Regions from separate parts of the Kitasatospora sp. NPDC088783 genome, predicted to be linked through region 1. Evidence: predicted binding sites of a transcription regulator. Region 1 holds the regulator's gene; the other holds the start of a gene.
The links. Region 1 encodes HrcA, which represses chaperone genes, less so after heat shock. Its sites were predicted from a motif close to TTNGCACTCNGNNNNNCNGAGTGCNAA; they were not measured.

Region 1 (15,609 bases):
CCGTGCGCCCGCAGGTCGGAGCCGTCCGGGAGGCTGGAGTACAGCCGTCCGACGCCCTCGTGGTCGGAGAGGAACGCGACCCGGTCGCCGACCCACATCGGGCACTCCAGCTGCCCGTCCAGCCCGGCGTGCAGGCGCTCGAACCGCGCGCCGCCGATCCACAGCTTCCCGGCCCGGCCGCCCCGGTAGCGCTTCCAGTGCGCGGCCTCCCGGTTGTGCGTGCCCAGCAGCACCCGTCCGCCGGCGGCGCCCTCCGGCACCGGTTCGAACGCCAGCGAGCCGATCGGCCCGTACGGCAGCCGGGTCGGCTCCCCGCCGTCCAGCGGCACCGCGAACGCCCAGGTCCGCCGGACGGTCTCCTGCCCCGCGGTGGTGATCGCGATCGGCCGCCCGTCCGCGCTCCACCCCACCAGCGCGGTGGACGGGCTCCCCCAGTACGTCAACCGCCGGGCCGCGCCGCCCTCCACCGGTGCCACGTGCACCTCCGGCGCACCGTCCCGGGTCGAGGTCCAGGCCAGTGACCGCCCGTCCGGGGCGAACCGCACCGCCCCCGAGGGCGCCTGGTCCGCCGTCAACCGCCAGGCCCGCCCGCCGTCGACGGGCGCCAGCCAGACGTCGTCCTCGGCGACGAAAGCCACGGCGTCGCCGTGCAGGTGGGGGTGGCGCAGATAGCCGCGCGTCGATTCCGTCATCCTGCCACCCTAGGCGGCGCGGCTCACGGATCGTCAGAGGTTGCGGGAGCCCGCGACCCGCGGCCGGGGCGGCGCGTCCCGGCTCCCGGCGCCGGGTCCGGAGGAGCGGGCCTACCCCCAGCGGCCGGTGCGGCCGAGCAGCAGGGAGCCGGCGGCGACGCCCGCCGTGGAGGTGCGCAGCACGGAGGGACCCAGCCGGTACGGCGCGGCGCCGGCCTCGGCGAAGGCGGCGAGCTCGTCCGGGGAGACGCCCCCCTCGGGCCCGACCACCAGGACGATCTCGCCCCCGGCCGGGAGCTGCGCGGTGGCGAGCGGCAGCGCGCCCTCCTCGTGCAGGACGGCCGCGAAGTCCGCGGCGGCGAGCAGCGGCAGCAGCTGCCGGGTGGTCACCGGGTCGCTGACCTCCGGGAAGCGCAGCCGGCGCGACTGCTTGCCGGCCTCGCGGGCGGTGGCCCGCCACTTGGCGAGCGCCTTGGCGCCGCGCTCGCCCTTCCACTGGGTGATGCAGCGGGCGGCGGCCCAGGGCACGACCGCGTCGACGCCGGCCTCGGTCATGGTCTCGACGGCGAGCTCGCCGCGGTCGCCCTTGGGCAGCGCCTGGACGACGGTGATCCGGGGCGCGGGGGCGGGCTCGTCGCGGACGGCGGTGACCAGGACGTCGAGGGCGTCCTTGCCGTGCAGCGCGGCGACGGTGCCGTCCGCGCCGCGGCCGCGCCCGTCGGCGAGGGTGAGCGCCTCGCCGGGCTCCAGGCGCTTGACGGCGACGGCGTGCCGGCCCTCGGGGCCGTCCAGCCGGACGGTGGCGCCGGGGGCGGCCCCGGTCAGGTCGTCGACGACGAACACCGGTGCGGTCATCGGTACAGCAGCCCTCTCAGCAGTGGGTCGTCCGGCGGAACGGGCCGGGAGCGGCGAGGTCCTCGACCTCGCCGCTCCCGGCCCGGGAGGCCCCTCCGGCGCGGGAGGGGCGGGTCTCACCGGCCGTTGAAGGCGTCCTTCAACCGGGAGAACAGGCCCTGCTGGCCGGGCGCGAACTGCCCGGACGGACGCTCCTCGCCGCGCAGCAGGGCGAGCCGCCGCAGCAGGTCCTCCTGCTCCGGGTCGAGCTTGGTGGGCGTCTGCACCTCGACGTGCACTATCAGGTCGCCCCGGCCGCCGCCGCGCAGGTGGGTGATGCCCCGGCCGTGCAGCGGGATCGACTGGCCGGACTGGGTGCCGGGCCGGATGTCGACCTCCTCCAGGCCGTCCAGGGTCTGGAGCGGCACCTGGGTGCCGAGCGACGCGGCGGTCATCGGGATGGTGACGGTGCAGTGCAGGTCGTCGCCGCGCCGCTGGAAGGTCGGGTGGCTGGTCTCGGCGATCTCCACGTACAGGTCGCCGGCGGGGCCGCCGCCGGGGCCGACCTCGCCCTCGCCGGCCAGCTGGATCCGGGTGCCGTTGTCGACACCGGCCGGGATCTTGACCGTGAGGGTGCGGCGGGCGCGGACCCGGCCGTCGCCGGCGCACTCGGGGCACGGGGTGGGGACGACGGTGCCGAAGCCCTGGCACTGCGGGCAGGGGCGGGAGGTCATGACCTGGCCCAGGAAGGACCGGGTGACCTGGGAGACCTCGCCCTTGCCGCGGCACATGTCGCAGGTCTGCGCGGAGGTGCCGGGCGCGGCGCCCTCGCCGTTGCAGGTGGTGCAGGTGACGGCGGTGTCGACCTGGAGTTCCTTGGTGGTGCCGAACGCGGCCTCCTCCAGGGTGATCTCCAGCCGGATCATGGCGTCCTGGCCGCGGCGGGTGCGCGAGCGGGGGCCGCGCTGGCCGGTCGCGGCGCCGAAGAAGGCGTCCATGATGTCGGAGAAGCCGAACCCGGCCGCGCCCGCGCCGAAGCCGCCCGCGCCGCCGCCGTTCGGCGACAGCGGGTCGCCGCCGAGGTCGTAGACCTGACGCTTCTGCGGGTCGGAGAGCACCTCGTAGGCGGCGTTGATCTCCTTGAACCGCTCCTGCGTCTTCGGGTCCGGGTTGACGTCCGGGTGCAGTTCACGGGCGAGGCGCCGGAACGCCTTCTTGATCTCGTCCTGCCCCGCGTCGCGTCGGACGCCGAGTACCGCGTAGTAGTCCGTGGCCACCAAATGCTCCGGTTTGTTCCGCCTCTAGAAGTGCCTGCGACAGCACGCTGCTTGTTGCGCCGTTCCGCTGCGGCCGCGCCGTTACGACTCCGCCAGGATCTGGCCGACGTACCGTGCCACCGCGCGCACCGCCCCCATTGTGCCCGGGTAATCCATCCGGGTCGGACCGATCACTCCCAGCTTTGCCACGCTCTGGTCGCCCGAACCGTAACCGACCGAGACCACCGACGTGGAATTGAGCCCCTCGTGCGCGATCTCGTGGCCGATCCGGACCGTCATCGCCGAGTCCGCCGTCTCGCCCAGCAGGCGCAACAGCACCACCTGCTCCTCCAGCGCCTCCAGGACCGGCCGGATGGTGAGCGGGAAGTCATGGCCGAAACGCGTCAGGTTGGCGGTGCCCGCCAGCATGATCCGTTCCTCGTTCTGTTCGGCCAGCGCCTCGAACAGGACCGTCAGCACGGTGCTGACGGCGGGCCGGTCGGCGGGCTCGAAGCTCGCCGGCAGGTCCTCCAGGACGGTCGGCACCTCGGGCAGCCGGCAGCCGCCCGCCATGCCGTTGAGCCTGGCCCGCAGGTCTCCGAGCAGGGCCTCGCCGACCGGGGCCGGGCAGTCGACCATCCGCTGTTCGACCCGGCCGGTGTTGGTGATCAGCACCAGCATCAGCTTGGTCGGGGTGAGCGACACCAGTTCGATGTGCCGCACGGTGGAGCGGGTCAGCGACGGGTACTGGACCACCGCGACCTGCCGGGTGAGCTGGGCGAGCAGCCGCACCGTCCGGGCCACCACGTCGTCCAGGTCGACCGCGCCCTCCAGGAAGTGCCGGATCGCCCGGCGCTCGGGGGCGGTCATCGGCTTGACCTCGGCGAGCCGGTCGACGAAGAGCCGGTAGCCCTTGTCGGTGGGGATCCGGCCCGCGCTGGTGTGCGGCTGGTGGATGTACCCGTCGTCCTCCAGCGCGGACATGTCGTTGCGGACCGTGGCCGGGGAGACGCCGAGGTTGTGCCGCTCCACCAGGGCCTTGGAGCCGACCGGCTCCTCGGTGCCCACGTAGTCCTGGACGATCGCCCGGAGCACCGCGAGGCGCCGCTCGTCGAGCGGACGGGCGGTCGGGCGCGTGTCGATCAGTCGGCCGTCGGGCTTGCCGTCGTCCGGCATGGGGCACGCACCTCCGTCGTCGTCCGTTGACCCGGTGTCTGACCCGGCTTGGCACTCCACTGGTCAGAGTGCCAGGACCGTACCTGCCAGTGTACGGCCCGGGCCTGACGGCAGGAACGGTCCGCCCCCGTGATCCTGGACCGAAGGACCGGCGACGCGCCCGGGACGTGTCGCTTTCCCACCGAATTCCCATCGTTTCGGATGGTGCCCGCGGGGCCGCCCGGTGGCAGCATCGAAGGCGAGCGGGGCGGACGGCGCGGCAGCGCGGTCCGGCACCGCGCGAGGCACGAGGAGGAGCAGCGATGTCGGTGCCACAGCACTCCAGGTTCACCCCCGACCGCGGGCTGACCGGCCGGATGGTCACCACCATGTTCCTGATCGGGCTGGTCTACGTGGGCTTCACCGGCCTGCTGATCGTGCTGCTGCGCGGCGCCTGGCCGCTGGTGGTGCTGATCTCCGGCGGCCTGTTCGTCGCGCAGTTCTGGTTCTCCGACAAGATCACCGAACGGGCGATGGGCGCCCACCAGGTCACCCCCGAGCAGTACCCGCAGCTGCACGGCGCGGTCGACCGGCTGTGCGCGCTGGCCGACATGCCCAAGCCGCGGGTCGCGGTCGCCGACAACGACATGCCCAACGCCTTCGCCACCGGCCGCAACCCGCAGAACGCGGTGATCTGCGTGACCACCGGCCTGCTGCGCCGGCTGGAGCCGGAGGAGCTGGAGGGCGTGCTGGCCCACGAGCTGTCGCACGTCGCGCACCGGGACGTCGCGGTGATGACGGTGGCCGGGTTCCTCGGCGTGCTGGCCGGCGCGATGACCAGGATCGCCCTGTACGGCGGCATGATGGGCGGCGGCAACCGCAACAGCAACGACCAGAACGCGGCGATCGCCATGGTGCTGATCCCGCTGGCCTCGATGGTGGTGTACGCGATCAGCTTCCTGCTCACCAGGCTGCTGTCCCGCTACCGCGAGCTGGCCGCCGACCGGGCCGCCGCCCAGCTGACCGGCCGGCCCGCCGCGCTGGCCTCGGCGCTGACCAAGGTGACCGGGCAGATCTCCGCCATCCCGACCAAGGACCTGCGCCGGGCCCAGCCGTACAACGCCTTCTACTTCGCCCCGGCGCTGAGCGCCAGGGAGACCGCCTCCCAGCTGCTCTCCACCCACCCCTCGCTGGAGCAGCGCCTCGCCCAGCTGCGGAAGGTCTCCGACGAACTCGGGCACTGAACCCGCCCCCGCCGGAGCGACCGCGGCCACCGCGGCCACTGCGGCCACGGAAATCACCGAAGTCACCCGAAGTCACCCCAAGTCACCGAAGAAGGAGCTCGCGGCGTGGGATTCCTGGACGCCCTGTTCGGCCGGACCAAGCCGGTGAAGCCCGACCTCGACCAGCTGTTCGGCATCCCGTCGGCGGCGCTGACCCTGCAGGCCGCCAAGGGGTTCCTCCCGACCGGCCTGGGCTCGGTCTGCTTCGCCGCGGTCGAGGGCGCGGCCTTCACCGAGGTGCAGCAGCAGGTGCGGGCACTGCTGGACGCGGACACCGGGCGCGGCGGCGTCCCCGTCGAGGCGTCCCGGGACGGGTACGGGTACTCCTGGCTGCTCTCCCGGCACACCCCCGAGGAGCTGCCCGACCTGGTCAACGACCTGCACGCGGTCAACAGCGAGCTGGAGGCGAACGGTTTCGGGCCGCAGCTGCTCTGCTCGCTGGTCGCCTTCCGGGACGCCGAGGGCCGCTCGCTGGCCCTGGTGTACCTGTACAAGCGCGGCACCTTCTACCCGATGTGCAAGGTCGCCGGGCAGGAGAAGCGGGACAACCCGCTGGAGATCGAGGTCTCCCACCTGCTCCGCGACGACCTGCGGATCGAGCCGGACCTCTCCCGCTGGTTCCCGGTCTGGGGCGCGCCGGGCCTGGAGGACTGACCCCCGTCAGTGCGCCCGGGCCCGGTACGCCTGCACGGCGGCGTCCAGAACGGTCTGCAGGTCGTCGGTCGGCCGGTCGGTGCCGACCTGCTGCACCGTCAGGACCACGTCGCCGAACCGGACGAACGCGGTCTCGTCGACCCACGGGTGGACGCCGTCGGGCGGCGGCATCGAGGTGATCCGCACCCGCAGGCTGTCGCCGACCTGGATCGCGGTCGCGCTCTCCTGCAACACCGAGCCGTCCACCAGCACCGTGCTGAAGTCCGCGCAGCGTCCGACCGCCGCACGAACCGCGTCCAAGGCGGCGGCCGCCCGTCCGAACGGGTAGCGGTCGAGCACCTCCTGCCCGCCCCAGCCGAAGTCGTCGTCGCCGACGGGTTGGCGCTCCAGGCCCACCGCGACGTCCTCCAACGGCTTGGCGTGCGTGGTCAGGAAGGACGTGATGCCCAGCTCGGAACAGGGCATCGACTCCAGCGGCTCGGTGTTCGGCACGTAGGTGGAGGCGGCGCTCGGCGCGCGGGTGGTGGTCGACTCCACCTCCGAGGTGTTCAGGGTGAAGCCCTTCGGCAGCCGGTCCGCCGTCAGCAGGTCCGCGCGCAGCGACGGCGGCGCCGGATCGGCCTTCTTCGAGCCGTCGGCCGTACAGGCCGTCCCGCCCAGCAGCAGCACTGCGGCGACCGCCGCCACCTGCCAGCGCCCGTTCATCGTTCCGTCCCCGCTCCTGCGTGATCATCGGAGTGTGATCGTCGGGCAATGTCCCACACCGGTGACGGCCTCCCGCTCCCGGGGTGGCACCCGTGACCGACCGGACCGCGCCGGATCCACCTCGGCGACACCACGGCCGCCCACCTCGACGGCCTCGATGGCCGGGCCCGCACCCTCGCCCCGCCGACGTCCTCGCCACCGCCGCCCCCGCACCCGTGCTGACGCGACGTCAGGCCGACCGACGTTTCGTAGACTGCGATCCATGCGGAGCAGGGAGTACGGGCCGGATCTGACCCCGCCGTGGAAGCGGCAGCAGCCCGCGCCGGAGGTGGCGGCGGAGCGGGACCTGGTGGTGGAGGAGGCGGCGACCGGGTTCTGCGGGGCGGTGGTGCGCTGCGAGCGGACGGCCGAGGGGTTCACCGTCACGCTGGAGGACCGGTTCGGCAAGCACCGGGTGTTCCCGCTGGTGCCGCGCGGGTTCCTGCTGGAGGGGCGGGTGGTGACGCTGGTGCGGCCCGCCGCGGCGGCGCCGGCCGCGCCGCGCGGTCCGGGGCGCACGGCGTCCGGTTCGGTCGCGGTGCCGGGGGCGCGGGCCCGGGTGGCCCGCGAGTCGCGGATCTACGTCGAGGGCCGGCACGACGCCGAGCTGGTCGAACGGGTCTGGGGCGACGACCTGCGGATCGAGGGCGTGGTGGTGGAGTACTTGGAGGGCGTGGACGACCTGCCCGCCATCGTCGAGGCGTTCGCCCCCGGCCCGGGCCGCCGGCTGGGCGTGCTGGTCGACCACCTGCTGCCCGGCACCAAGGAGCACCGGATCGCCGCCCGGGTGACCGGCGAGCACGTCCTGGTGGTCGGCCACCCCTACGTCGACATCTGGCAGGCCGTGAAACCCGCCGGGCTGGGCTTCGCGGCCTGGCCGGAGGTGCCGCGCGGCGAGGTGTGGAAGGAGGGCGTCTGCCGCCGGCTGGGCTGGCCGGTGGACACCCCCGCCGCCTGGAAGCGCATCCTCGCCTCGGTCGACGGCTGGAAGGACCTGGAGCCGGAACTGCTCGGCCGGGTCGAGGAGTTGATCGACTTCGTCACGCTGCCGGGCGGCGGCGGGGCCTGAGTCCCCGGTCCGGGTCAGTCGACCAGGTCGCGGACCACCCCGTCCGCCAGCAGCCGTCCGCGCAGGGTCAGCGCGGCCCGGCCCGCCGCGTACGGGGCGGGCTCCAGCAGGCCGTCGGCGAGGGCCCGGTCGGCGGCGGCCCGGCCGTCGGGGGTGAGCAGGTCGAGCGGGCAGCCCTCGGCGAGGCGCAGTTCGAGCAGGATGCGCTCGACCCGGCGGTCCTCGTCGGCCAGCACCTCGCGGCCGAGGGCGGGGGTGCGCCCCTCGGCGAGGGCCTGGGCGTACGCGGCGGGGTGCTTGGCGTTCCACCAGCGGACGCCGCCGACGTGGCTGTGCGCGCCGGGGCCGGCGCCCCACCAGTCGGCGCCGGTCCAGTACAGCTCGTTGTGGCGGCAGCGGCCCTCGGGGGTGGTGGCCCAGTTGGAGACCTCGTACCAGGCGTACCCGGCGGCGGTCAGCGCCCGGTCGGCCATCAGGTAGCGGTCGGCGTGCACGTCGTCGTCGATCATCGGCAGTTCGCCGCGCTTGACCCGGGCGGCGAGGCGGGTGCCGTCCTCGACGATCAGCGAGTACGCGGAGACGTGGTCGGGGCCGGCGCCGATCGCCGCGTCCAGCGAGGTCTGCCAGTCCTGGTCGGACTCGCCGGGGGTGCCGTAGATCAGGTCCAGGTTGACGTGGTCGAAGCCGGCCGCGCGGGCCTCGGCGACGCAGGCCTCGGGGCGGCCGGGGGTGTGGTGGCGGTCGAGCAGGGCGAGCACGTGCGGGCGGGCGCTCTGCATGCCGAAGGAGATCCGGTTGTAGCCGCCCGCGCGCAGTTCGGCCAGGTAGGCCGGGTCGACGGACTCCGGGTTGGCCTCGGTGGTGACCTCCGCGCCGGGGGCGAGGCCGAACTCCTCGCGCAGCGCGGCCAGCATCCGCACCAGGTCGCGGGCGGGCAGCAGGGTCGGGGTGCCGCCGCCGAGGAAGACCGTCTCGACCGGCAGCGCGGTGTCGCCGAGGACCCGGCGGGCCTGCCGGATCTCGGCGATCACGTTGTCCGCGTAGGTCTCCTGCGAGGCGACCGCGCCGGAGGAGCGCAGTTCGGTGGCGGTGTAGGTGTTGAAGTCGCAGTAGCCGCAGCGGCTGGCGCAGTACGGCACGTGCAGGTAGAAGCCGAACGGCCGCTCGCCGAGTCCGTGCAGGGCGTGGGCGGGCAGCGAGCCGTCGGACGGCACCGGTTCGCCGTCGGGGAGTGCGGAGGGCATGCGTCCATTGTCCGGTAGCGGCCGGCGAAACCCGAAAAGGGTCCGCCGGCCGCACCGGACGGGCGGGGCTCAGGCCTCGTTGGTGCCCGCGTACATCGCGCTGACCTCGTCGGCGTACGTCCGCTCGACCACCGGGCGCTTGATCTTCAGGCTCGGGGTGAGCTCGCCGTGCTCGATGTCCAGGTCGCGCGGGAGCAGCGCGAACTTCTTGATCGTCTGCCAGCGCTGGAGCTCGCCGTTGAGGCGCTTGACGAAGCCGTCGATCAGCTCGACGGTGGCCGGGTCGGCGACCACCTCGGCGTACGGCTTGCCGGCCAGGCCGTGCTCGGCGGCCCACGGCATGATCACCGTCTCGTCCAGGCCGATCAGCGCGGTGCAGTAGTTGCGGCCGTTGCCGATCACCAGGATGTTGCTGACGAACGGGCAGATCGCCTTGAACTTGCCCTCGACCTCGCTGGGCGCGACGTACTTGCCGCCGGAGGTCTTGAACATGTCCTTCTTGCGGTCGGTGATCCGCAGGTAGCCGCCCTCGCCGAGCTCGCCGATGTCGCCGGTGTGGAACCAGCCGTCCGGCTCCAGCACCTCGGCGGTCTGCTCGGGCATCCGGTGGTAGCCGCGCATGACGCCCGGGCCGCGCAGCAGGATCTCGCCGTCCTCGGCGATCCGCACCTCGGTGCCGGGCAGCGGCAGGCCGACGGTGCCGACCCGGAAGTCCTCGGCCCGGTTGACCGTGGAGCCGGCCGAGGTCTCGGTCAGGCCGTAGCCCTCCAGCACCGGGACGCCCGCGCCCTTGAAGAAGTAGCCGATCTCCGGCGCCAGGGCCGCGCTGCCCGACACCGCGCCGCGCAGCCGGCCGCCGAACGCGGCCCGGATCTTGGTGTACACCAGCCGGTCGGCCAGCGAGTGCCGCAGCCGCAGGCCCAGCGGGGCGCTCTCCCGCCCGGTGGCGACCTGGGCCGCCTGGACGGTCTGTGCGTACTCGCGGGCCGTCCCGGCCGCCCACAGGAAGATCTTGTACTTGGCGCCGCCCTCGGCCCGGGCCCGGCCCGCGATGCCGTTGTAGACCTTCTCGAAGATCCGCGGCGCGGAGGCCATCAGGGTCGGGCGGATCACCGGCAGGTTGTGGATGATCCGGTCCACCCGGCCGTCCACCGCCATCACGTGGCCGGTGGCGATCTGGCCGGAGATCAGCGTCTTGCCGAACACGTGCGACAGCGGCAGCCACATGAACTGCACGTCGTCCGCGCGCAGCAGCCCGCTCTCCTCCTGCGCCACGCCCTCGTAGGACCAGCAGTCGTGCACCAGACGCACGCCCTTGGGGCGGCCGGTGGTGCCGGAGGTGTAGATCAGGGTGGCGAGCTGCTCCTTGTCGAGCGAGTCGACGGCCTTCTCCACCGCGTCGGGGTGCTCGGCCAGGTAGGCGGTGCCGCGCTCCTCCAGCTCGGCGAGGGTGAGCACGGTCAGTCCCTCGGCCTGCGGGACGCCGCCGGCGGGGGCCTCGAACAGGACCACCCACTCCAGTTCGGGCAGCGCGTCCTTCTGCTCGGCGGCCTTGCGCAGCTGGCCCTCGTCCTCGGCGAACAGCGCGCGGCTGCCGGAGTCGGCCAGGATGAACGCGGTCTCGTCGGAGTTGGTGCTCGGGTAGACGGTGGTGGTGGCCGCGCCGGCGCACATGTTGCCGAGGTCGGCGAGGATCCACTCGATCCTGGTCGCGGAGGCGATCGCCACCCGGTCCTCGGCGCGGATGCCCAGCGCCATCAGGCCGGCCGCGACCGCGGTGATCCGCCGGTGCGCCTGCGCCCAGGTCAGCGAGCGCCACTGCTCGGCACCCGGAGCGCTGTCCGCGGCCTGCTCGTCCACCGGAACCGGGTACCGGTAGGCCTCACCGTTCGGAGTGGCCTTTACCCTGCTGAGCAACAGGTGCGCCACGGAGGGCGGGCGCCGCTCGATCATGGACTGCGCGGAACTCAACGAGGACCTCCGGGGGCGGGTGGACCGAGAGCGGGCGGGCGCCGGCCGCGGGGGCCGCCCGACACCGACTTAACCGGCGAGTAACAAAGGGCACCAGCAGCCTAGGGGGTGGAAAGCCGATCCGTAAGGGGGTGACGTGAGCTGGCACACTCCCAGGTCGGCAGTGCAGCAGCTGCCCGAACGTGAAGCTTTCTCCCCAGTACCCGAAATCGGGATGCGCCCATCCCCTCCGCAGACGAGAGTGTCACGGTGCTTTTCAGACTCCTACGCGCCCATCTGGGCCCCTACTCCCGGGACATCACCCTGCTGGTGCTGCTCCAGCTGGTGTCCACCATCGGCATGCTCTACCTGCCGACGCTGAACGCGGACATCATCGACAGCGGCGTGCTCAAGGGCGACACCGGCTACATCCTGCGGGTCGGCGCGGTCATGGTCGGCGTGTCGCTGGCCCAGGCCGCCTGCTCGATCGGCGCGGTCTACTACGGCGCGCGCACCGCCATGTCCGTCGGCCGGGACGTCCGCGCCGCGGTGTTCTCCCGGGTGCAGGACTTCTCCGCCCGCGAGCTCAACCAGTTCGGCGCGCCCTCGCTGATCACCCGCACCACCAACGACGTCCAGCAGGTGCAGATGCTGGCGCTGATGACCTTCACGCTGATGGTCGCCGCGCCGATCATGTGCGTCGGCGGCGTGGTCATGGCGCTGAACCAGGACGTGCCGCTGTCCGGCCTGCTGCTCGCCGTGGTCCCGCTGCTCGGCGCGGTGGTCACGGTGCTGGTCGGCAAGATGCGGCCGCAGTTCCGCGGCATGCAGACCCGGATCGACGCGGTCAACCGGATCATGCGCGAGCAGATCACCGGCATCCGGGTCATCCGGGCCTTCGTCAAGGACGACCACGAGCAGGCCCGCTTCAGCGGCGCCAACGGCGAACTCGCCGACTACTCGCTGCGGGTCGGCCGGCTGATGTCGCTGATGTTCCCGATCGTGATGGGCGTGGTGAACGTCTCCAGCGTCGCCGTCTTCTGGTTCGGCGCGCACCGCATCCAGAGCGGCGGCATGCAGATCGGCGCGCTCACCGCGTTCCTCTCCTACCTGATGCAGATCCTGATGAGCGTCATGATGGCCACCTTCATGTTCATGATGGTGCCGCGCGCCGAGGTCTGTGCCGAGCGCATCCAGGAGGTGCTGGACACCGAGTCCAGCGTCGTCCCGCCGCTGCGGCCGGTCACCGAGCTGCACGCCCGCGGCACCCTGGAGCTGCGCGGCGTCGACTTCCGCTACCCGGGCGCCGAGGTCCCGGTGCTGCGCGGCATCGACCTGACCGCCCGGCCCGGCGAGACCACCGCCGTCATCGGCTCCACCGGCTCCGGCAAGACCACCCTGCTCGGACTCGTCCCCCGGCTGTTCGACGCCACCGGCGGCACCGTCCTGATCGACGGCGTGGACGTGCGCGAGCTCGACCCGCGGAAGCTGTCCGAGATCATCGGCCTCGTCCCGCAGAAGCCGTACCTGTTCTCCGGCACCGTCGCCTCCAACCTGCGCTACGGCAAGCCCGAGGCCACCGACGAGGAGCTCTGGCAGGCGCTGGAGACCGCGCAGGCCGCGGACTTCGTCCGGAAGCTCCCCGAGGGCCTGGACGCCCCGATCGCCCAGGGCGGCACCAACGTCTCCGGCGGCCAGCGCCAGCGCCTGGCGATCGCCCGCGCGCTGGTCCGCAGGCCCGAGGTCTACCTGTTCGACGACTCCTTCTCGGCCCTCGACTACGCCACCGACGCCCGGCTGCGCGCCGCGCTCGCCCGGGAGACCGGGGACGCCACCGTGGTGATCGTCGCCCAGCGGGTCTCCACCATCCGCGACGCCGACCGGATCGTCGTCCTCGACGAGGGCGCCGTCGTCGGCACCGGCACCCACCAGGAGCTGATGGCCGACAACCCGACGTACCGGGAGATCGTGCTCTCCCAGCTCACCGAGCAGGAGGCGGCGTGACCAGCCCCGAGAACCACGGGAACCCCGGGAACTCCGAGAACCACGGGAACGACGGGAACCGGGAGACGCCGGGAGGCCCGGAGACCCCGGAGGCCGTGCGGGCTTCCGGCGGGCCGGACCTGACCAAGACCGGGGCGGCCGGGGCCTCGGCGGCCTCCGAGACGTCCGGGGCGTCCGGGGCCCCCGCCGAGGTGCCCTCCGGTTCGCAGGAGGCGGCGGCCCGGCGCGGCAGCGGCGGACCCGGCCGGTTCATGGGCGCGCAGGGCACCGAGAAGTCGAAGGACTTCGGCGGCTCCGCGAAGCGCCTGCTCGCCCTGCTCGGCCCCCAGCGCAAGCTGCTGTTCACCGTGCTCGGCCTGGGCGTGCTCTCCATCGGCTGCCAGGTGGTCGGCCCCCGGGTGCTCGGCAAGGCGACCGACCTGATCGTGGCCGGGGCCACCGGGCCGCGCTTCGCCGGCGCGCCGGACAAGCAGGCCGTCCTGGACGGGCTGCGGGCCCGGGGCGAGGGCAACGTCGCCGACCTGCTCGCCACCGTCGACTTCACGCCCGGCCGGGGCATGGACTTCGACACCATCGGCACCGTCCTGCTCTGGGTGCTGGGCATCTACCTGGCCGCCGTCCTGTTCGGCGTGCTCCAGGGCCGGCTGGCCGCGCTGGCGATCAACCGCACGGTGTTCCGGCTGCGCGAGGAGGTCGAGGCGAAGCTGTCCCGGCTGCCGCTCAGCTACTTCGACCGGCAGTCGCGCGGCGAGGTGCTCAGCCGGGTCACCAACGACATCGACAACATCAACCAGTCCATGCAGCAGACCATGGGCCAGGTGGTGAACTCGCTGCTGACCATCGTCGGCGTGCTGGCGATGATGTTCTGGATCTCGCCGCTGCTGGCGGTGATCGCGCTGGTCTCGGTGCCGGTCTCGGTGGTCGTCGCCACCAAGGTCGGCAAGCGCGCCCAGCCGCAGTTCATCAAGCAGTGGGGCTCCACCGGCAAGCTCAACGCGCACATCGAGGAGATGTTCACCGGGCACAGCCTGGTGAAGGTCTTCGGCCGCCAGAAGGAGGCCGCGGAGCTCTTCGACCGGGAGAACCGGGCGCTCTACGAGGCGTCCTTCCGGGCGCAGTTCATCTCGGGCATCATCCAGCCCGCGATGATGCTGGTCGGCAACATCAACTACGTGCTGGTCGCGGTGGTCGGCGGTCTGCGGGTGGCGAGCGGCGCGCTGTCCATCGGCGACGTGCAGGCGTTCATCCAGTACTCCCGCCAGTTCAGCCAGCCGCTCAGCCAGGTCGCCTCGATGGCCAACCTGGTGCAGTCCGGCGTCGCCTCCGCCGAGCGGGTCTTCGAACTGCTGGACGCCGAGGAGCAGTCCCCCGAGCCCCGGCACCCCGAGCGCCCCGCCGAAGTGCACGGCCGGGTTGCGTTCGAGGACGTCTCCTTCCGCTACGACCCCGACAAGCCGCTCATCGAGGGCCTGTCCCTGAAGGTCGAGCCCGGCCACACGGTGGCCATCGTCGGCCCGACCGGCGCGGGCAAGACCACCATGGTCAACCTGCTGATGCGGTTCTACGAGGTCAGCGGCGGGCGGATCACCCTGGACGGGGTGGACATCGCCGCGATGTCCCGCGAGGAGCTGCGCTCCGGCATCGGCATGGTCCTCCAGGACACCTGGCTGTTCGGCGGCACCATCGCCGAGAACATCGCCTACGGCGCCGAGAGCGCCACCCGCGAACAGGTGGTCGCGGCCGCGAGGGCCGCGCACGTGGACCGCTTCGTGCGAACCCTGCCCGAGGGCTACGACACCGTCCTGGACGACGAGGGCGCCGGCGTCAGCGCGGGTGAGAAGCAGCTGATCACCATCGCCCGGGCCTTCCTCGCCCAGCCCTCGATCCTGGTCCTCGACGAGGCCACCAGCTCCGTCGACACCCGCACCGAGGTGCTGATCCAGCGCGCCATGGCCGAACTGCGCACCGGCCGCACCAGCTTCGTGATCGCCCACCGGCTCTCCACCATCCGGGACGCCGACGTGATCCTGGTGATGGAGAACGGCTCGATCGTCGAACAGGGCACCCACGACGAGCTGATCGCCGCCGACGGCGCCTACGCGCGCCTCTACCAGGCCCAGTTCGCCCAGGCGGTGGCCGAGGTCGACTGACCCCGCACCACCCGCCGCGCCGGGGGGAGGTCCGCACCGCGCGGGCCTCCCCTCGGCGCGTCCGCGCGTCCCTGATGGGAGGTCAGCACCGGCCCGCGGCGGCCGCCGTCGGGCGCGCTACCGTGGTCGGGTGTCCGAACCGACCGCCGCGCACCCGACCGCCGACACCTCCCCCGCCCCGCCGCCGGGCCGTCCCCGGCCGGTCCGGTGGACGCCTTCCAGGCCGAGCGCCGCTACCTGGGCGCGGTGGCCTACCGGCTGCTGGGCTCGGTCGCCGACGCCGAGGACGTGCTCCAGGACGCCTGGCTGCGCTGGCAGTCCGCCGACCGGTCGGACGTCGCGGACCCGCGCGCGTACCTGACCACCGTGGTCACCCGGCTCTGCTACGACCAGCTGGGCTCGGCCCGGGCCCGCCGGGAGGCGTACGTCGGCGAGTGGCTGCCGGAGCCGGTGCTGACCGCCGCGGACTCCCCCGCCGAACGGGTCGAGCTGGGCGAGGCGGTGTCGGTGGCGATGCTCGCGGTGATGGAGCAGCTGTCCCCGGCCGAGCGGACGGCGTTCGTGCTGCACGACG
Region 2 (15,609 bases), on a different contig from region 1:
ACCTGCTCGCCGAGGCCTACGACGGCGACCTGGCCGAGGCCATGCGCGCCGTCTGCCGCCAGCTCGACGGCGCCTTCACCCTGGTCGCGGTGCACGCCGACGCCCCCGGCACGGTGGTCGGCGCCCGCCGCAACTCGCCGCTGGTGGTCGGCGTCGGCGACGGCGAGAACTTCCTCGCCTCGGACGTCGCCGCGTTCATCGCGCACACCCGCGAGGCGATCGAGCTCGGCCAGGACCAGGTCGTCGAGCTGCGCCCCGAGGGCGTCACGGTGACCGACTTCGACGGCGCCCCCGCCGAGGTCCGCGAGTACCACGTGGACTGGGACGCCTCGGCCGCCGAGAAGGGCGGCTACGACTACTTCATGCTCAAGGAGATCGCCGAGCAGCCGAAGGCCGTCGCCGACACCCTGCTCGGCCGGATCGGCACCGACGGCCGGCTCACCCTCGACGAGCTGCGCATCCCCGACCAGGTGCTGCGCGAGGTCGACAAGGTGGTGATCGTCGCCTGCGGCACCGCGTTCCACGCCGGCATGATCGCCAAGTACGCGATCGAGCACTGGACCCGGGTCCCCTGCGAGGTCGAGGTCGCCAGCGAGTTCCGCTACCGCGACCCGATCATGGACGACCGCACCCTGGTGATCGCCATCTCGCAGTCCGGCGAGACCATGGACACCCTGATGGCGCTGCGGCACGCCCGCGAGCAGGGCGCCAAGGTGCTGGCGATCTGCAACACCAACGGCTCGACCATCCCGCGCGAGTCCGACGCCGTGCTGTACACCCACGCCGGCCCCGAGGTCGCGGTCGCCTCCACCAAGGCGTTCCTGACCCAGCTGGTCGCCTGCTACCTGGTCGCCCTCTACCTGGGCCAGGTGCGCGGCACCAAGTGGGGCGACGAGATCTCCTCCGTCATCCGCGAGCTCGGCGACGCCCCCCGGCAGGTCGAGCAGGTGCTCGGCACCATGGAGCCCGTCCGGGCGCTGGCCCGCTCGCTGGCCGGCGCCCGCTCGGTGCTCTTCCTCGGCCGGCACGTCGGCTACCCGGTGGCCCTGGAGGGCGCGCTCAAGCTCAAGGAGCTCGCCTACATGCACGCCGAGGGCTTCGCGGCCGGCGAGCTCAAGCACGGCCCGATCGCCCTGATCGAGGAGGGCCTGCCGGTGGTCGTGGTGGTGCCCTCGCCGCGCGGCCGCTCGATCCTGCACGACAAGATCGTCTCCAACATCCAGGAGATCCGGGCCCGCGGCGCGCGCACCATCGTGATCGCCGAGGAGGGCGACGAGGCCGTCGTCCCCTACGCCGACCACCTGATCCGCATCCCGGTCACCCCGACCCTGCTCCAGCCCCTGGTCTCCACCGTCCCGCTCCAGGTCTTCGCCTGCGAGCTGGCCACCGCCAAGGGCCACGAGGTCGACCAGCCGCGCAACCTGGCCAAGTCCGTCACGGTCGAGTAGCGCGCGTATCGTCCGTGCCGGTGCGGAGCGCTCCGCACCGGCACGGACGAGGGAGCGGGACGTGATCATCGGGGTCGGCATCGACGTGGCGGACATCGGGCGGTTCGGGGAGTCCCTGGAACGCACCCCCGGGCTGGCCGAACGACTCTTCACCCCCGCCGAACTGACCCTCCCCTCCGGACAGCGCCGCGGCACGGCCTCGCTGGCGGCCCGGTTCGCCGCGAAGGAGGCCGTCGCCAAGGCCCTCGGCGCGCCCCCCGGCCTGCGCTGGGAGGACGCCGAGGTCCGGGTCGAGGAGTCCGGCCGCCCGCTGCTGCACGTCACCGGCACCGTCGAGGCCCGCGCCGCCGCCCTCGGCGTGACCTCCTGGCACCTCTCCCTCAGCCACGACGCGGGCGTCGCCTCGGCGGTCGTCATCGCCGAGGGCTGAGGACGCCGGAGCCGGGGAAGGAGCGGCAGGCCGCCACCAGGGGGCAGGGTGGGAACGGCGGGCCCCGCACCGGGGGCCCCGGCCCCTCCCGGGCCGTCCGCCGAGAACCGCCGAGCACGTCGAGAACCGCCGAGCACGCCGAGAACCGCCGAGCAGGGGAGCCGCCATGCGCCACGCCCACACCGTCGAGCAGGTCCGTTCCGCCGAGGCCGCCCGGATGGCCGGACTGCCGGAGGGCACCCTGATGCAGCGGGCCGCGGCCGGGCTGGCCGCGGTCTGCGCGGGGCTGCTGCCCCGGGTGTACGCGAGCCGGGTGCTGGTGCTGGCCGGCTCCGGGGACAACGGCGGCGACGCGCTGCACGCGGGCGCCCGGCTGGCCCGCCGGGGCGCCCGGGTGGAGGCGCTGCTGCTCGACCCGGCCAAGGCGCACGCCGGGGGGCTGGCCGCGCTGCTGGCGGCCGGCGGCCGGACCACCGCGGACCCGGACGCGTTCACCCGGGCCGACCTGGTGCTGGACGGCGTCGTCGGCATCGGCGGCCGCGGCCCGCTGCGCCCGGCCGCCGCCCCGTTCGCCGAGCTGCCGCGCCGCGGCCGGGTGGTCGCCGTGGACGTCCCCTCCGGCGTCGACCCCGACAGCGGCGAGGTCGCCGGGCCCGCGCTCCGCGCCGACGTCACGGTCTGCTTCGGCACCCACAAGCCCGGCCTCCTGATCGACCCCGGCGCGCGGTACGCGGGCGTCGTCCACCTGGTCGACCTCGGGCTCGACCTGCCGCCCGCCCCCGTCGAGTCGCTCCAGCACGCCGACGCGGCCGCGCTGCTGCCCGCCCCCGGCGCGGAGAGCGACAAGTACCGGCGCGGCGTGGTCGGCGTCGCCGCCGGGTCCGCCCGCTACCCGGGCGCGGCCGTGCTGGCCGTCACCGGGGCGCTGTACGGCGGGGCCGGCGCGGTCCGCTACACCGGGCACGCGGCGGCGGAGGTGGTCCGCCGCCACCCCGAGACGCTCGTCACCGAGGACGGCCCGGCCCGCGCCGGGCGGGTGCAGAGCTGGGTGGTCGGCCCGGGCGGCGGCCAGGACGCGGAGCGCGCGCTGCGCGAGGCGCTGGACACCGAGGTGCCCGTCCTGGTCGACGCCGACGCGCTCACCGAACTCGCCCGGCTCGGCCCGTCCGTCCTGGCCGGCCGCCCCGCGCCCGTCCTGCTCACCCCGCACGCCGGGGAGGCCGCCCGGCTGCTCGCGGGCGTCGACGAGTCCGCCGACGCCGAGCAGGTCGCCGCCGGCCGGCTCCGGGCGGCCCGGCTGCTCGCCGCCCGCTACGGGGCGACCGTGCTGCTCAAGGGCTCCACCACGGTGGTCGCCGACCCGGACGGCCGGGCCCGGGTCAACTCCACCGGCACCGGCTGGCTCGGCACCGCCGGCAGCGGCGACGTCCTCTCCGGCCTGACCGGCTCGCTGCTCGCCACCGGGCTCGCCCCGCTGGACGCCGGGTCCGCCGCCGCCTACCTGCACGGCCTGGCCGGCCGCCGCGCGGCGGGCCCCGGCGCCCCGATCACCGCCGTCGACCTCGCCGCGGCCCTGCACCCGGCCTGGGCCTCCCTCGTCGAGTAGCCCGCGGACAGGAGAGCCCCGGCGGGCCTTCGGCGGGCCCCGGCCGCGTTCCGGACCCGCCGTTGCCCGGGCCCCTGACGGGGCTTTCCGCCGCGGTCTGGGAGACTGATACGCGATGACGACTGCGAACACCGCCGGGACGCCCGCGCTGACCCAGGGGGCGCGGGCCGAGGCGACCATCGACCTGGCCGCGCTGCGCGACAACCTGGCCGCGCTGCGCGCCCGCACGGCCGGGCCCGAGCTGATGGCCGTGGTCAAGGCGGACGCCTACGGCCACGGCGCGCTGCGGTGCGCCCGGGAGGCGGTCGCGGCCGGCGCGGGCTGGCTGGGCACCGCCACCCCGGAGGAGGCGCTCGCGCTGCGGGCCGCCGGGATCGGCCCCGAGCAGGCCCGCATCCTGTGCTGGCTGTGGACGCCGGGCGGCCCGTGGGCGCGGGCGCTGCGCGAGTCGGTGGACGTCTCGGTGAGCGGCCAGTGGGCGCTGGACGAGCTGCTGGCGGCCGTCCGGGAGACCGGCGTCCCGGCCCGGGTGCACCTGAAGGCGGACACCGGGCTGGGCCGCAACGGCTGCCAGCCGCGCGACTGGCCGGACCTGGTGGAGAACGCGGTGCGGGCGCAGGCCGAGGGCCTGCTGCGGGTGGTCGGCGTCTGGTCGCACTTCGCGGCGGCCGACGAGCCGGGCCACCCCTCGATCCAGGCCCAGCTCGACCTGTTCGCCCAGGTCCTGGCGTTCGCCGAGCGGGCCGGCGTCGACCCCGAGGTGCGGCACATCGCCAACTCCCCGGCGACGCTGCTGCTGCCGCAGTCGCACTACGACCTGGTCCGGCCGGGCCTGGCCATGTACGGCCTGTCGCCCGTCCCGGAGGTCGGCGGGCCCGCCGACTTCGGCCTGCGGCCGGTGATGTCGCTGTCGGCCCGCCTCGCGCTGGTCAAGCACGTGCCCGGCGGCCACGGCGTCTCGTACGGGCACCACTACACGACGCCGGGCCCGACCACGCTCGGCCTGGTCCCGCTCGGCTACGGGGACGGCGTGCCGCGGCACGCCAGCAACACCGGGCCGGTGCAGATCGGCGCCACCCGCTACCGGGTGGCCGGGCGGGTCGCGATGGACCAGTTCGTCGTCGACCTCGGCGGGGACACCCCGGAGACCGGCGCGGAGGTCCTGCTGTTCGGGGCCGGCGACCGGGGCGAGCCCACCGCCGAGGACTGGGCGGTGGCCTGCGACACCATCGCGTACGAGATCATCACCCGGATCGGGGGCCGGGTCGCCCGACGCTACGTCGGCGGACTGCGGGGGTGAGCGGTGGCTGAGGAGTCCTCTTCCGGCGGGGTGTCCCGGGCCGGGCTGATCGGCATATCGCTGGGCGTGCTGGCCGCCGGGGCCGCCGCCGGGGTGGCCGTGGAACGGCTGACGGTCGGGCGGGCGATGCGCCGGCGGGCCCGCGAGGAGCTCGACGCGGCGGCCGCCTTCGGCTCGCTGCGCGGCACCGCCACCACCGTGCCCGCCGCCGACGGCACCGGACTGTACGTCGAGGTCGACGAGGCCCCGGCGGGCGGCGGGCCGACCGTGGTGTTCTGCCACGGCTACTGCCTCAACCAGGACGGCTGGCACTTCCAGCGGGCCGCGCTGCGCGGCGCGCTGCGCACCGTGTTCTGGGACCAGCGCAGCCACGGCCGCTCCGAGCGCTCCCGCTCGTACGCGGGCGGCGAACCGGCCTCGATCGACCAGCTCGGCGCGGACCTCGAGGCGGTGCTGGACGCGGTCGTCCCCGAGGGGCCGATCGTGCTGGTCGGGCACTCGATGGGCGGCATGACCGTGATGGCGCTGGCCGACCGGCGCCCCGAGCTGTTCGGCCCGGGCGGCCGGGTGGCCGGCGTCGCGCTGATCGGCACCCTGGCGGGCGACTGGGACGCGGTGCCGCTGGGCCTGCCCGCGGTCGGTGCCAAGGTGGTCAAGCGGGTCGTCCCCGGGGTGATACGGCTGCTGGGCCGCCAGGTCGAGCTGGTCGAGGCCACCCGGCGCTGGGGCGCCGACCTGGCCGCGGTCTTCTACCGGCGGTTCTCGTTCGGGAGCCGGGACGTCGACCCGGCGGTCGCCCGGTTCGCCGAGCAGCTGCTGGACGCCACCCCCATCGACGTGGTCGCCGAGTTCTACCCGACCTTCTCCGCGCACGACAAGCGCGCCGCGCTGGCCGCCCTGGACGGCCTGCCCGTCCTGGTGCTGGCCGGCACCAGGGACCTGCTGACCCCGCCCGAGTACTCGGAGGCGATCGCCGCCGCGCTGCCCGGCGCCCGGCTGGTGCTGGTGCCGGACGCCGGGCACCTGGTGATGCTGGAGCGCCCCGGCACCGTCGACCGGGAGCTGGCCGCGCTGCTGGAGCGGGCCGCCGAGCGGGCCGGGACGGGCCCGCTGCCGGAGGCGCTGCGGGAGCTGGCCCGGGAGCGGCCGGAGGGCTGAGCGGCGGGCGCCGCGCGGTGTGGCACCTTAGGGGTGGCCGCATCGATCGAAGAAGGACGCCATGGGTTCGCAGACCACTCTGACCGTCGACACCGCGGAGCGGATGACCGGCCTCGGCCGGCGGCTCGCCGCGCTCCTGCGCCCCGGCGACCTGGTCCTGCTGTCGGGGGAGCTGGGCGCGGGCAAGACCACGCTGACCCGCGGCCTGGGCGAGGGCCTGGGCGTGCGCGGCGCGGTCACCTCGCCGACCTTCGTGATCGCCCGGGTGCACCCCTCGCTGACCGGCGGCCCCGCGCTGGTGCACGTGGACGCGTACCGGCTGGGCGGCGGCCTGGACGAGATGGAGGACCTCGACCTGGACGTGTCGCTGCCCGAGTCGGTGGTCGTCGTCGAGTGGGGCGAGGGCAAGGTCGAGCGGCTGTCCGAGGACCGGCTGGAGATCCGGATCGAGCGGACCCTGGGCGGCGAGGCGGCGGACGCGCTGGGGGAGTCGGACGGGCGGCGGGTCACCCTGACCGGGCTGGGCGGCCGCTGGGACGCCGCGGACCTCACCGGTTTGGGTGAGAACTGAACCGGGTTTCCGACAGCGCGTCGGGAAACGGTTGCGGCGCACCGCGCGGGCGTGATGGGATGGCGTCAGCAGGTTAGGTATGCCTAACTAGGGAGGCGCCCCATGGTGAGCACACCCCCCAGGACCACCGAGGACCGTTCCGCCGCCCCGGCCGCCGTGCCGGAGCGCACCGCCGGAGCACCGGCCGCCGGAGCCGCCGCCGCCGGGGCCCCGGCCGCCGCGCCGGTGCCGATGCGCGCCCTGCTGGCGGCCTGCCGGGCCGCCGAGGCCGTCTCCACCCCGCCGGAGCGCCGCGCCGCCTGACCGGGCCGCGGCCGGTCAGGCGACCACGACCACCCGGGTGCCGTTCGGCGCGAAGTCCCACAGCGCCTGGCCGTCCGCCCGGGACGCCCGGATGCCGCCGGTCCTGGTCCCCGGGTCCACCGACGGGGCCGGCGCCTTCTCGTCCACCAGCGCGCTGAACCCGAACACCGTGCCGGACTGCTGGGCGAACCGCACCACGTGCTCGATCTGCCGCCCGTCCGTGCCGGTGCCCGAGGCGGTGCGGCTGGTGACGGTGTAGGTGCCCGCCGCGGGCAGCGTGTTGCCCGGCACCACCTTGAACGCGGCCACCACCGGGTCCGGCTTCTTCGGGTCGACCAGCCAGACCTGCTGCGCCTGCAGCGCGAGCACCACCCGCAGGCCCGAACCGGACTCGGCGGGCAGCGGCGGCACGCTCGGCCGGGCGCTCTCCGGGGCGGAGGCCGACGGGGCGGCGCTCGACGCGGACGGCGCCGCCGCGACCGCGCGCGAGGCCGCGCCGTTCGCCTGGAAGGCCAGCAGCCCGATCACCGCCACGGCCCCCAGGGTCAGCCCGCCGACCACCGCACCAGGACCCAGCTTCGCCACGTCAGCTCCTCAACGCTCCGCGTCTCACCTTCGGGAAGGCCCATCGTGCCAGGTGCGGCGCGCGGTTCCGGACTCCTGGCGATCGTGTGTTCCCGACCGGTCCGGGGCGGTGCGGGCCCGCGCGCCGAACCCTCTAACCTTGGACCCGTGCTCCTCCTCGCCTTCGACACCGCCACCCCCGCCGTCACCGCCGCCGTCCACGACGGCGCGCGGGTGCTCGCCGAGTCCTACGAGGTCGACGCCCGCCGGCACGGCGAGCTGCTGCTGCCCACCATCGCAGCCGTGCTGCGCGCCGCCGGCGCGGACAAGCGCGACCTGACCCACCTGGCGGTGGGCGTCGGCCCCGGCCCGTACACCGGCCTGCGGGTCGGCCTGGTCACCGCCGCCGCCCTCGGCGACGCGCTCGGCCTGCCCGTACACGGCGTCTGCACCCTCGACGCGATCGCCCACCAGGCGCGCGCCGAGGGCCTGGCGGGGGCGTTCGCGGTGGCCACCGACGCCCGGCGCAAGGAGGTCTACTGGGCCTCCTACGACGCCGACGGCACCCGGGTGGGCGGCCCCGCGGTGGACCGCCCGGCCGAGATCGACCCCGGCCCGCGGACGGTCGGCGCGGGCGCCCTGCTGTACGCGCTGCCCGCGGCCAGCGGCCCCGAGCACGTCTCGGCGGGCGCGCTGGCCGACTTCGCGGTCCGCGAGCTGGCCGCCGGCCGGGAGCTGCTGCCGAACGCGCCGCTGTACCTGCGGCGGCCGGACGCCCAGGTCCCCGCCGGGTACAAGGCGGTGCTTCCGGCGTGAGGCGCGTGCGCCGCCCGGAGGGCCACGGCTCGCCGTCCGCGGACCCGGCCGGCCGTGCCCTACCGCTCCGCGCGGTTCGCCGCGCTCTCGCCGGGGCGGTCGGCCGGCGTGGCTAGGTACGCGCTGCGGCCGATGCGGTGGTGGGACATCGAGCCCGTCATGGTGCTGGAGCACCGGCTGTTCCCCGAGGACGCCTGGTCGCGCGGGATGTACTGGTCGGAGCTGGCGGAGGCGTTCCCCGGCGGGAGCCGGCACTACGTGGTGGCCGTCGACGGCGGCGGCGCGCCGGTCGGCTACGCCGGGCTGATGGCGGTCGGCCCGGACAGCGACGTGCAGACCATCGCGGTGGACTCCGAGCACCAGGGGGCGGGGCTCGGGGCACTGCTGCTGGCGGAGCTGGTCGAGGAGTCGGTCCGGCGCGGCTGCGCCGAACTGCTGCTGGAGGTGCGGGTGGACAACCTGCGCGCGCAGCGGCTGTACGAGCGGTTCGGGTTCGAGCCGGTCGGCATCCGGCGGGGCTACTACCAGCCGGCCAACGTGGACGCACTGGTGATGCGTCTGGACCACCTGGCAAGCGACGCAAGTGAAGCAAGCGATCTGAAGGATCATCACAATGGCTGACGAACCCCTCGTCCTCGGCATCGAGACCTCCTGCGACGAGACCGGCGTCGGCATCGTCCGCGGCACCACCCTGCTGGCCGACGCGGTCGCCTCCAGCGTCAACGACCACGCCCGGTACGGCGGCGTCGTCCCGGAGATCGCCAGCCGGGCGCACCTGGAGGCGATGGTGCCGACCATCCGGCGGGCGCTGGACACCGCCGGGGTGAAGGCGAGCGACCTGGACGGCATCGCCGTCACCGCCGGGCCGGGCCTGGCGGGCGCGCTGCTGGTCGGCGTGAGCGCGGCCAAGGCGTACGCGTGGGCGCTGGACAAGCCGCTGTACGGCGTCAACCACCTGGCCTCGCACATCTGCGTGGACCAGCTGGAGCACGGCCGGCTGCCGGAGCCGACGATGGCGCTGCTGGTCTCCGGCGGGCACTCCTCGCTGCTGCTCAGCGGCGACATCACCTCCGACGTGCGGCCGCTGGGCGCGACCATCGACGACGCGGCCGGCGAGGCGTTCGACAAGGTGGCGCGGGTGCTCGGGCTGGGCTTCCCGGGCGGGCCGGTGGTGGACCGGATGGCCCGGGAGGGCGACGGCTCGGCGATCGCCTTCCCGCGCGGGCTGAACAACGCGGGCGACCCCGCGTACGACTTCTCGTTCTCCGGGCTGAAGACCGCCGTGGCGCGCTGGGTGGAGGCCCGGCGGCGGGCCGGCGAGCCGGTGCCGGTGGCGGACGTCGCGGCGTCCTTCCAGGAGGCGGTGACCGACGTGCTGACCCGCAAGGCGGTCCGGGCCTGCAAGGACAACGACGTCGACCACCTGATGATCGGCGGCGGCGTGGCCGCCAACTCCCGGCTGCGCGAGATGGCGCAGCAGCGCTGCGACCGGGCGGGCATCGTGCTGCGGGTGCCGCGGCCGGGCCTGTGCACCGACAACGGCGCGATGGTGGCGGCGCTCGGCGCCGAGATGGTGCGGCGCAATCGCACCCCGTCCTCCTTCGACCTGTCGGCGGACTCCTCGCTGCCGGTCACCGAGACGCACGTGCCGGGCGAGCACGGCGGCTTCCACGCGCACGCGCACGAGGCCCTGAAGTGACCCTGGCGGCCATGTGGGAGGCCCGGGCGGCGGCCGGCCGGGGGGCCGAACTGCACGCCTGGGCCCGGGAGTCCGCGCTGCCCGCGGTGCGCGGCGCGGCCGGCCTGGAGCGGGTCGAGCTGTTCACCGCGCCGGGCGAGCGGGTGCTGCTGATCGCGCTGTGGGCGGGCGAGCCGCGGCCGGTGCCGGAACCGCCCGCGCACCTGCTGGCCCGCCCGGTGCACCGCTGGACCTTCACCCGCACGGACGCGGGGTAGCAACCGGGCAGCCAAATCCGATCGTCCTATGATCGACACGCGTGTCGAGGACGAGCGGGGGACAACCGGTGAAGCAGCGGGTACGGGTCGGGTACGGGGCGGGCGCCCTCGCGGTACTGCTGGCGGCGAGCGGGTGCGGCAGCGGCTCCGGGGCGGCCGACCGGCCCCCCGTCCCGGCCGCGCCGGTCGCCGCCCCCGGCACCCCGGCCCCCTCCGGCACCGGCACCCCGTCGGCCCCCGCGCAGGACGCGGTGCCCGAGGCCGCCTGGGCCAAGTGGGGCCTCAAGCCGATGCCCAAGGCGCCCGCGCCGCCCGCCGACCGGCCGATCAAGCTCACCGGGTCCGGCCAGGTGCCGGTGTTCAGCGAAGTCCCGACCACCGACAAGGTCGTCTTCATCACCCTCGACGACGGGGCCGAGAAGGACCCGAAGTTCGTCGAGATGCTCACCGAACTCAAGGTCCCGGTCACGATGTTCCTGACCAAGGACATCGTCAAGAACGACTACGCCTACTTCAAACCGCTCCAGGCGCTCGGCAACAGCATCCAGAACCACACCGTCAGCCACCCGGTGATGAGCAAGCTCGGCCCCGCCCAGCAGAAGGCCCAGGTCTGCGACGACCAGGCCGCCCTCACCGAGCAGTACGGCACCGCCCCCTACCTGTTCCGCCCGCCCTACGGCGACGGCGCGAACACCCCCGCCCTGAACACCGCCGTCCAGGAGTGCGGGCCGCGCGCCGTCGTGCTCTGGCGGGAGTCCATGCAGATCCACGACATGCAGTACCAGGCCGCCGACAAGAAGCTCCGCAACGGCGACATCATCCTGGCCCACTTCCGCGGCCCGTCCGAGCTCAAGGGCGAGACCATGACCGGGATGTTCGGCGAACTGCTCGCCCGGATCCAGGAGCAGGGCTTCGCGGTCGCCCGCCTCGACGACTACCTGGCCGGGCCCACCGGCTGACCCAGCATCATCACCGGCCCGCCCGCCGTCCGGGCCACGATCACCGTCACCGCGTTCGGCCCGGCCGGCCTCACCTGCCGCCGCAGCTCCTCCGGCACCACCGACGCCCCGCGCTTCTTGATCACCACGGTGCCGATCCGGCGCTCCCGCACCAGCGCCCGCAGCCGCTTGACCTGGAACGGCAGCACGTCGGTCAGCTCGTACGCCTGCGCGTACGGCGTCGGGCGCAGCTCGTCCGAGGTGACGTACGCGATCATCGGGTCGATCAGCCGGCCGCCCGTCAGCTCCGCCACCTCCGCGACCATCCGGCCCCGGATCACCGCCCCGTCCGGCTCGTACAGGTAGCGCCCCACCGGGCCCACCGGCGGGTCCGGCAGCGCGCCGCCGGACAGCGAGTGCGGGCCCGGCAGCAGCGTCGCCCGGTACGGCTCGGCGGCGGCCGTGCCGAACCACAGCACCGCCTCCTTGACCTCGCCGCGGTCCGACACCCACTCCGCCTCGGCGCCCGCCGGCACCAGCTCGTGCGGGATGCCCGGCGCCACCTTCAACGCCCCGAACGGGGTGCGCCGGGCCGCCTCCACCGCCCAGGACAGCGGCGGCGAGTACGCCTCCGGGTCGAACACCCGGCCCTTCGAGGTGCGCCGCGCCGGGTCGGTGAACACCGCGTCGAAGCCCGCGGTGTCGACGTCCGCGACGTCCGCGCGGCGCACCTCGACCAGCTCCGCCACGCCCAGCGCCGCCGCGTTCGCCCGCGCCACCTCGCAGGTCAGCTCGTCCCGGTCCACCGCCAGCACCGCGATCCCGGCCCGGGCCAGCGCGATCGCGTCCCCGCCGATCCCGCAGCACAGGTCGGCCAGCCGCCGCACCCCCAGCGCCGCGAACCGCCCCGCCCGCCACTCGGCGACCGACCGCCTGGTCGCCTGCTCCACCCCGTGCCGGGTGAAGTACATCGACGCCGCGTCCGCCCCGAACTTCGCCTCCGCCCGCTGCCGCAACCGGGCCTGCTCGAACGCCGCCCGCACCAGCTCCGCCGGGTACTCCCGCCGCATCCTGGTCGCCAGCGCCAGCTCCCCGGCCGCCGTGAACCCCCGCAACTCGGCCAGCAGCGCCTGCCCCTGCTCGGTCAGCAGCGCCCGGAACGACTCGATCTCCACCGCACCATTGTCGCGGCTCCGGTCAGCGCGCCGGCACCGCGAGCACGGCCGCCGCCAGCGCGGGCCCGGCCAGCCCCACCGCCAGCGGCGCGATCCGGTAGCCCCGCCGGGCGGTCACCACCACCGACGCCACCGGCACCCCCAGCTCCAGCGCCGTCACCGCGCCGCACAGCAGCACCGCCAGGCCCGCCCCGCCCCCGCGCTCCCCGGCCCCGGCCAGCGCGAACACCAGCACCATGACCGCGTAGGGCACCGCGCACAGCAGCGGCACCGCCAGCGCCAGCAACCACACCGCGTGCCACACGTCCCGCCCCGTGGAGGGGCGCTCCTTCGTCATGTCCCGATCGTCGCAAGGGGATTCGCGCGCCGCCTGAGTACCCGTACTCGGAACCGACCGGGTCGAACGGAAACTCGGACGCGACTTCGTTGGCACTCTGGTTGACTGAGTGCTAACGGCGTCCTAAGGTCATACCTGGCACTCCCCCCAGGGAGAGTGCTAACGCGATGAAGCGTGTCCGACCCCCGCGACGGCGGCCGCGCGCAATCGCCACCTACCTGTTAGACAACCCCGTAATCTCCGAAGGGGAGCTCGGACGTGACCACCAGCAGCAAGGTTGCCATCAAGCCGCTCGAGGACCGCATCGTGGTCCAGCCGCTCGACGCCGAGACCACCACCGCCTCCGGCCTGGTGATCCCGGACACCGCCAAGGAGAAGCCCCAGGAGGGCGTCGTCCTGGCCGTCGGCCCGGGCCGCTTCGAGGACGGTCAGCGTCTGCCGCTCGACGTCGCCGTCGGTGACATCGTCCTGTACTCGAAGTACGGCGGCACCGAGGTGAAGTACCAGGGCGAGGAGTACCTCGTCCTCTCGGCCCGCGACGTCCTCGCGATCATCGAGAAGTAAAGACGTCCGACAACTAGACGTCCCAGCCCGCCCCGGATCCGTGTCGCACTGACAGGGGCCCGGGGCGCGGTTGTTGCTCCACGTACGCAGACCTACCCCTGAGGAAACGGGATCATGGCGAAGACCCTGCAGTTCGACGAGGACGCCCGCCGCTCGCTGGAGCGCGGCGTCAACAAGCTGGCCGACACCGTCAAGGTGACCATCGGCCCCAAGGGCCGCAACGTCGTCATCGACAAGAAGTTCGGCGCCCCCACCATCACCAACGACGGTGTGACCATCGCCCGCGAGGTCGAGCTCGACGACCCGTACGAGAACCTCGGCGCGCAGCTGGTCAAGGAGGTCGCCACCAAGACCAACGACGTCGCGGGCGACGGCACCACCACCGCCACCGTGCTCGCCCAGGCCCTGGTCAACGAGGGCCTGCGCAACGTCGCCGCCGGCGCCGGCCCGGCCGCCCTGAAGAAGGGCATCGACAAGGCCGTCGCCGCCGTCTCCGAGCACCTGCTCTCGGTGGCCCGCGAGATCGAGGGCAAGGACGACATCGCCGCCGTCGCCTCCCTCTCCGCCCAGGACACCCAGGTCGGCGAGCTGATCGCCGAGGCGATCGACAAGGTCGGCAAGGACGGTGTGATCACCGTCGAGGAGTCCAACACCTTCGGCGTCGAGCTCGAGTTCACCGAGGGCATGCAGTTCGACAAGGGCTACCTGTCCCCGTACTTCGTCACCGACGCGGAGCGCCAGGAAGCCGTCCTGGAGGACCCGTACGTCCTGATCAACCAGGGCAAGATCTCCTCCATCCAGGAGCTCCTGCCGCTGCTGGAGAAGGTCCTGCAGGCCGGCGGCTCCCGCCCGCTGCTGATCATCGCCGAGGACGTCGACGGCGAGGCCCTCTCCACCCTGGTGGTCAACAAGATCCGCGGCACCTTCAACGCGGTCGCGGTCAAGGCCCCCGGCTTCGGCGACCGCCGCAAGGCCATCCTCGGCGACATCGCCACCCTCACCGGCGGCCAGGTCGTCTCCGAGGAGGTCGGCCTCAAGCTCGACCAGGTCGGCCTGGAGGTGCTCGGCAGCGCCCGCCGGATCACCGTCACCAAGGACGAGACCATCGTCGTCGACGGCGCCGGCGACTCCGCCGAGGTCGCGGGCCGGGTCGCCCAGATCAAGGCCGAGATCGCCAACACCGACTCCGACTGGGACCGCGAGAAGCTCCAGGAGCGCCTCGCCAAGCTGGCCGGCGGCGTCTGCGTGATCAAGGTCGGCGCGGCCACCGAGGTCGAGCTCAAGGAGCGCAAGCACCGCCTGGAGGACGCCATCTCCGCGACCCGCGCCGCGGTCGAGGAGGGCATCGTGGCCGGCGGTGGCGCCTCGCTGGTGCACGCCGCGAAGGTCCTGGAGGACGGCCTCGGCCTGACCGGCGACGAGGCCACCGGTGTCGCCGTGGTCCGCAAGGCGCTCGCCGAGCCGCTGCGCTGGATCGCCCAGAACGCCGGCCTGGAGGGCTACGTCATCACCTCCAAGGTCGCCGACCTGGAGCCCGGCCAGGGCTACAACGCCGCCACCGGCGAGTACGGCGACCTGGTCAAGGCCGGCGTCATCGACCCGGTCAAGGTCACCCGCTCCGCCCTGGAGAACGCCGCCTCCATCGCCTCCCTGCTGCTCACCACCGAGACCCTCGTGGTGGAGAAGAAGGAAGAGGAAGAGGGCGCCGGCCACGGCCACTCGCACGGCGGCCACGGCCACAGCCACTGAAGCACCGAGCGCTAGCCGCTGAAGCGGCGCAGCGAAAGCAGGGGCGCGAGGAACTGCGCGACCGGCCCCGCACCCCCGTGGTGCGCGGCCCGGACCGCCGGGACCTCGCGCCCCTGCTTTCGCGTTCCCGGCGCACTTCGCGCCTCCCCTACAGTTGACGGCGTGATCGAAGCCCGCCACCTCCGCGTCCTGCACGCCGTCGCCCGGACCGGGTCGTTCTCCGCCGCCGCGCGGGAGCTGGGGTGCACGCAGCCCGCGGTGAGCCAGCAGATGAAGGCGCTGGAGAAGGCGGTGGACACCCCGCTGGTGGTGCGGTCGGGGCGGGAGATGCAGCTGAGCGAGGCCGGGCGGGTGCTGCTGCGGCACGCGGACGGCATCCTCGCGGGGCTCTCGGCCGCCGAGGAGGAGGTCGCGGCGATCGCCGGGCTGCGGGCGGGGCGGGTGCGGCTGGTCTCGTTCCCGACGGCCAGTTCGACCCTGGTGCCGCGGTCGGTGGCCCAGGTGCGGGCGGCCCACCCGGGGGTGCGGGTCTCGCTGGTGGAGGCGGAGCCGACCCAGGCGCTGGCGATGCTGCGCGGCGGCGAGTGCGAGGTCGCGCTGGCCTTCCGCTACCCGGACTCGCAGGGCGGGCTGAGCCTGCCGTCCCCGCACGCGACGCTGCGCGAGGCGCGGGCCGAGGCGGCGCTGGAGGCGG

Region 2: groES (co-chaperone GroES) is a predicted target of HrcA. The motif match lies at 12,692-12,718, and genes of this name have one in related genera.

Annotation. Positions count from the first base shown of each region.
Region 1 is NZ_JBIVKJ010000007.1:112,344-127,952, reverse strand. Features, by position in the region: gene ACIP60_RS20865 (PDZ domain-containing protein) at 1-692, opposite strand, end outside; gene ACIP60_RS20860 (16S rRNA (uracil(1498)-N(3))-methyltransferase) at 804-1,547, opposite strand; gene dnaJ (molecular chaperone DnaJ) at 1,664-2,803, opposite strand; gene hrcA (heat-inducible transcriptional repressor HrcA) at 2,885-3,958, opposite strand; gene htpX (zinc metalloprotease HtpX) at 4,261-5,181, shown strand; gene ACIP60_RS20840 (hypothetical protein) at 5,287-5,874, shown strand; gene ACIP60_RS20835 (hypothetical protein) at 5,881-6,579, opposite strand; gene ACIP60_RS20830 (DUF3097 domain-containing protein) at 6,842-7,687, shown strand; gene hemW (radical SAM family heme chaperone HemW) at 7,702-8,931, opposite strand; gene ACIP60_RS20820 (AMP-dependent synthetase/ligase) at 9,001-10,902, opposite strand; gene ACIP60_RS20815 (ABC transporter ATP-binding protein) at 11,152-12,885, shown strand; gene ACIP60_RS20810 (ABC transporter ATP-binding protein) at 13,137-15,035, shown strand; gene sigJ (RNA polymerase sigma factor SigJ) at 15,243-15,609, shown strand, end outside.
Region 2 is NZ_JBIVKJ010000008.1:151,492-167,100, reverse strand. Features, by position in the region: gene glmS (glutamine--fructose-6-phosphate transaminase (isomerizing)) at 1-1,448, shown strand, start outside; gene ACIP60_RS22910 (holo-ACP synthase) at 1,510-1,878, shown strand; gene ACIP60_RS22905 (NAD(P)H-hydrate dehydratase) at 2,045-3,484, shown strand; gene alr (alanine racemase) at 3,600-4,784, shown strand; gene ACIP60_RS22895 (alpha/beta fold hydrolase) at 4,788-5,942, shown strand; gene tsaE (tRNA (adenosine(37)-N6)-threonylcarbamoyltransferase complex ATPase subunit type 1 TsaE) at 6,004-6,513, shown strand; gene ACIP60_RS22885 (hypothetical protein) at 6,616-6,816, shown strand; gene ACIP60_RS22880 (L,D-transpeptidase) at 6,832-7,401, opposite strand; gene tsaB (tRNA (adenosine(37)-N6)-threonylcarbamoyltransferase complex dimerization subunit type 1 TsaB) at 7,549-8,196, shown strand; gene rimI (ribosomal protein S18-alanine N-acetyltransferase) at 8,329-8,817, shown strand; gene tsaD (tRNA (adenosine(37)-N6)-threonylcarbamoyltransferase complex transferase subunit TsaD) at 8,810-9,895, shown strand; gene ACIP60_RS22860 (hypothetical protein) at 9,907-10,152, shown strand; gene ACIP60_RS22855 (polysaccharide deacetylase family protein) at 10,221-11,111, shown strand; gene ACIP60_RS22850 (methyltransferase domain-containing protein) at 11,087-12,265, opposite strand; gene ACIP60_RS22845 (hypothetical protein) at 12,288-12,602, opposite strand; gene groES (co-chaperone GroES) at 12,861-13,166, shown strand; gene groL (chaperonin GroEL) at 13,281-14,915, shown strand; gene ACIP60_RS22830 (LysR family transcriptional regulator) at 15,078-15,609, shown strand, end outside.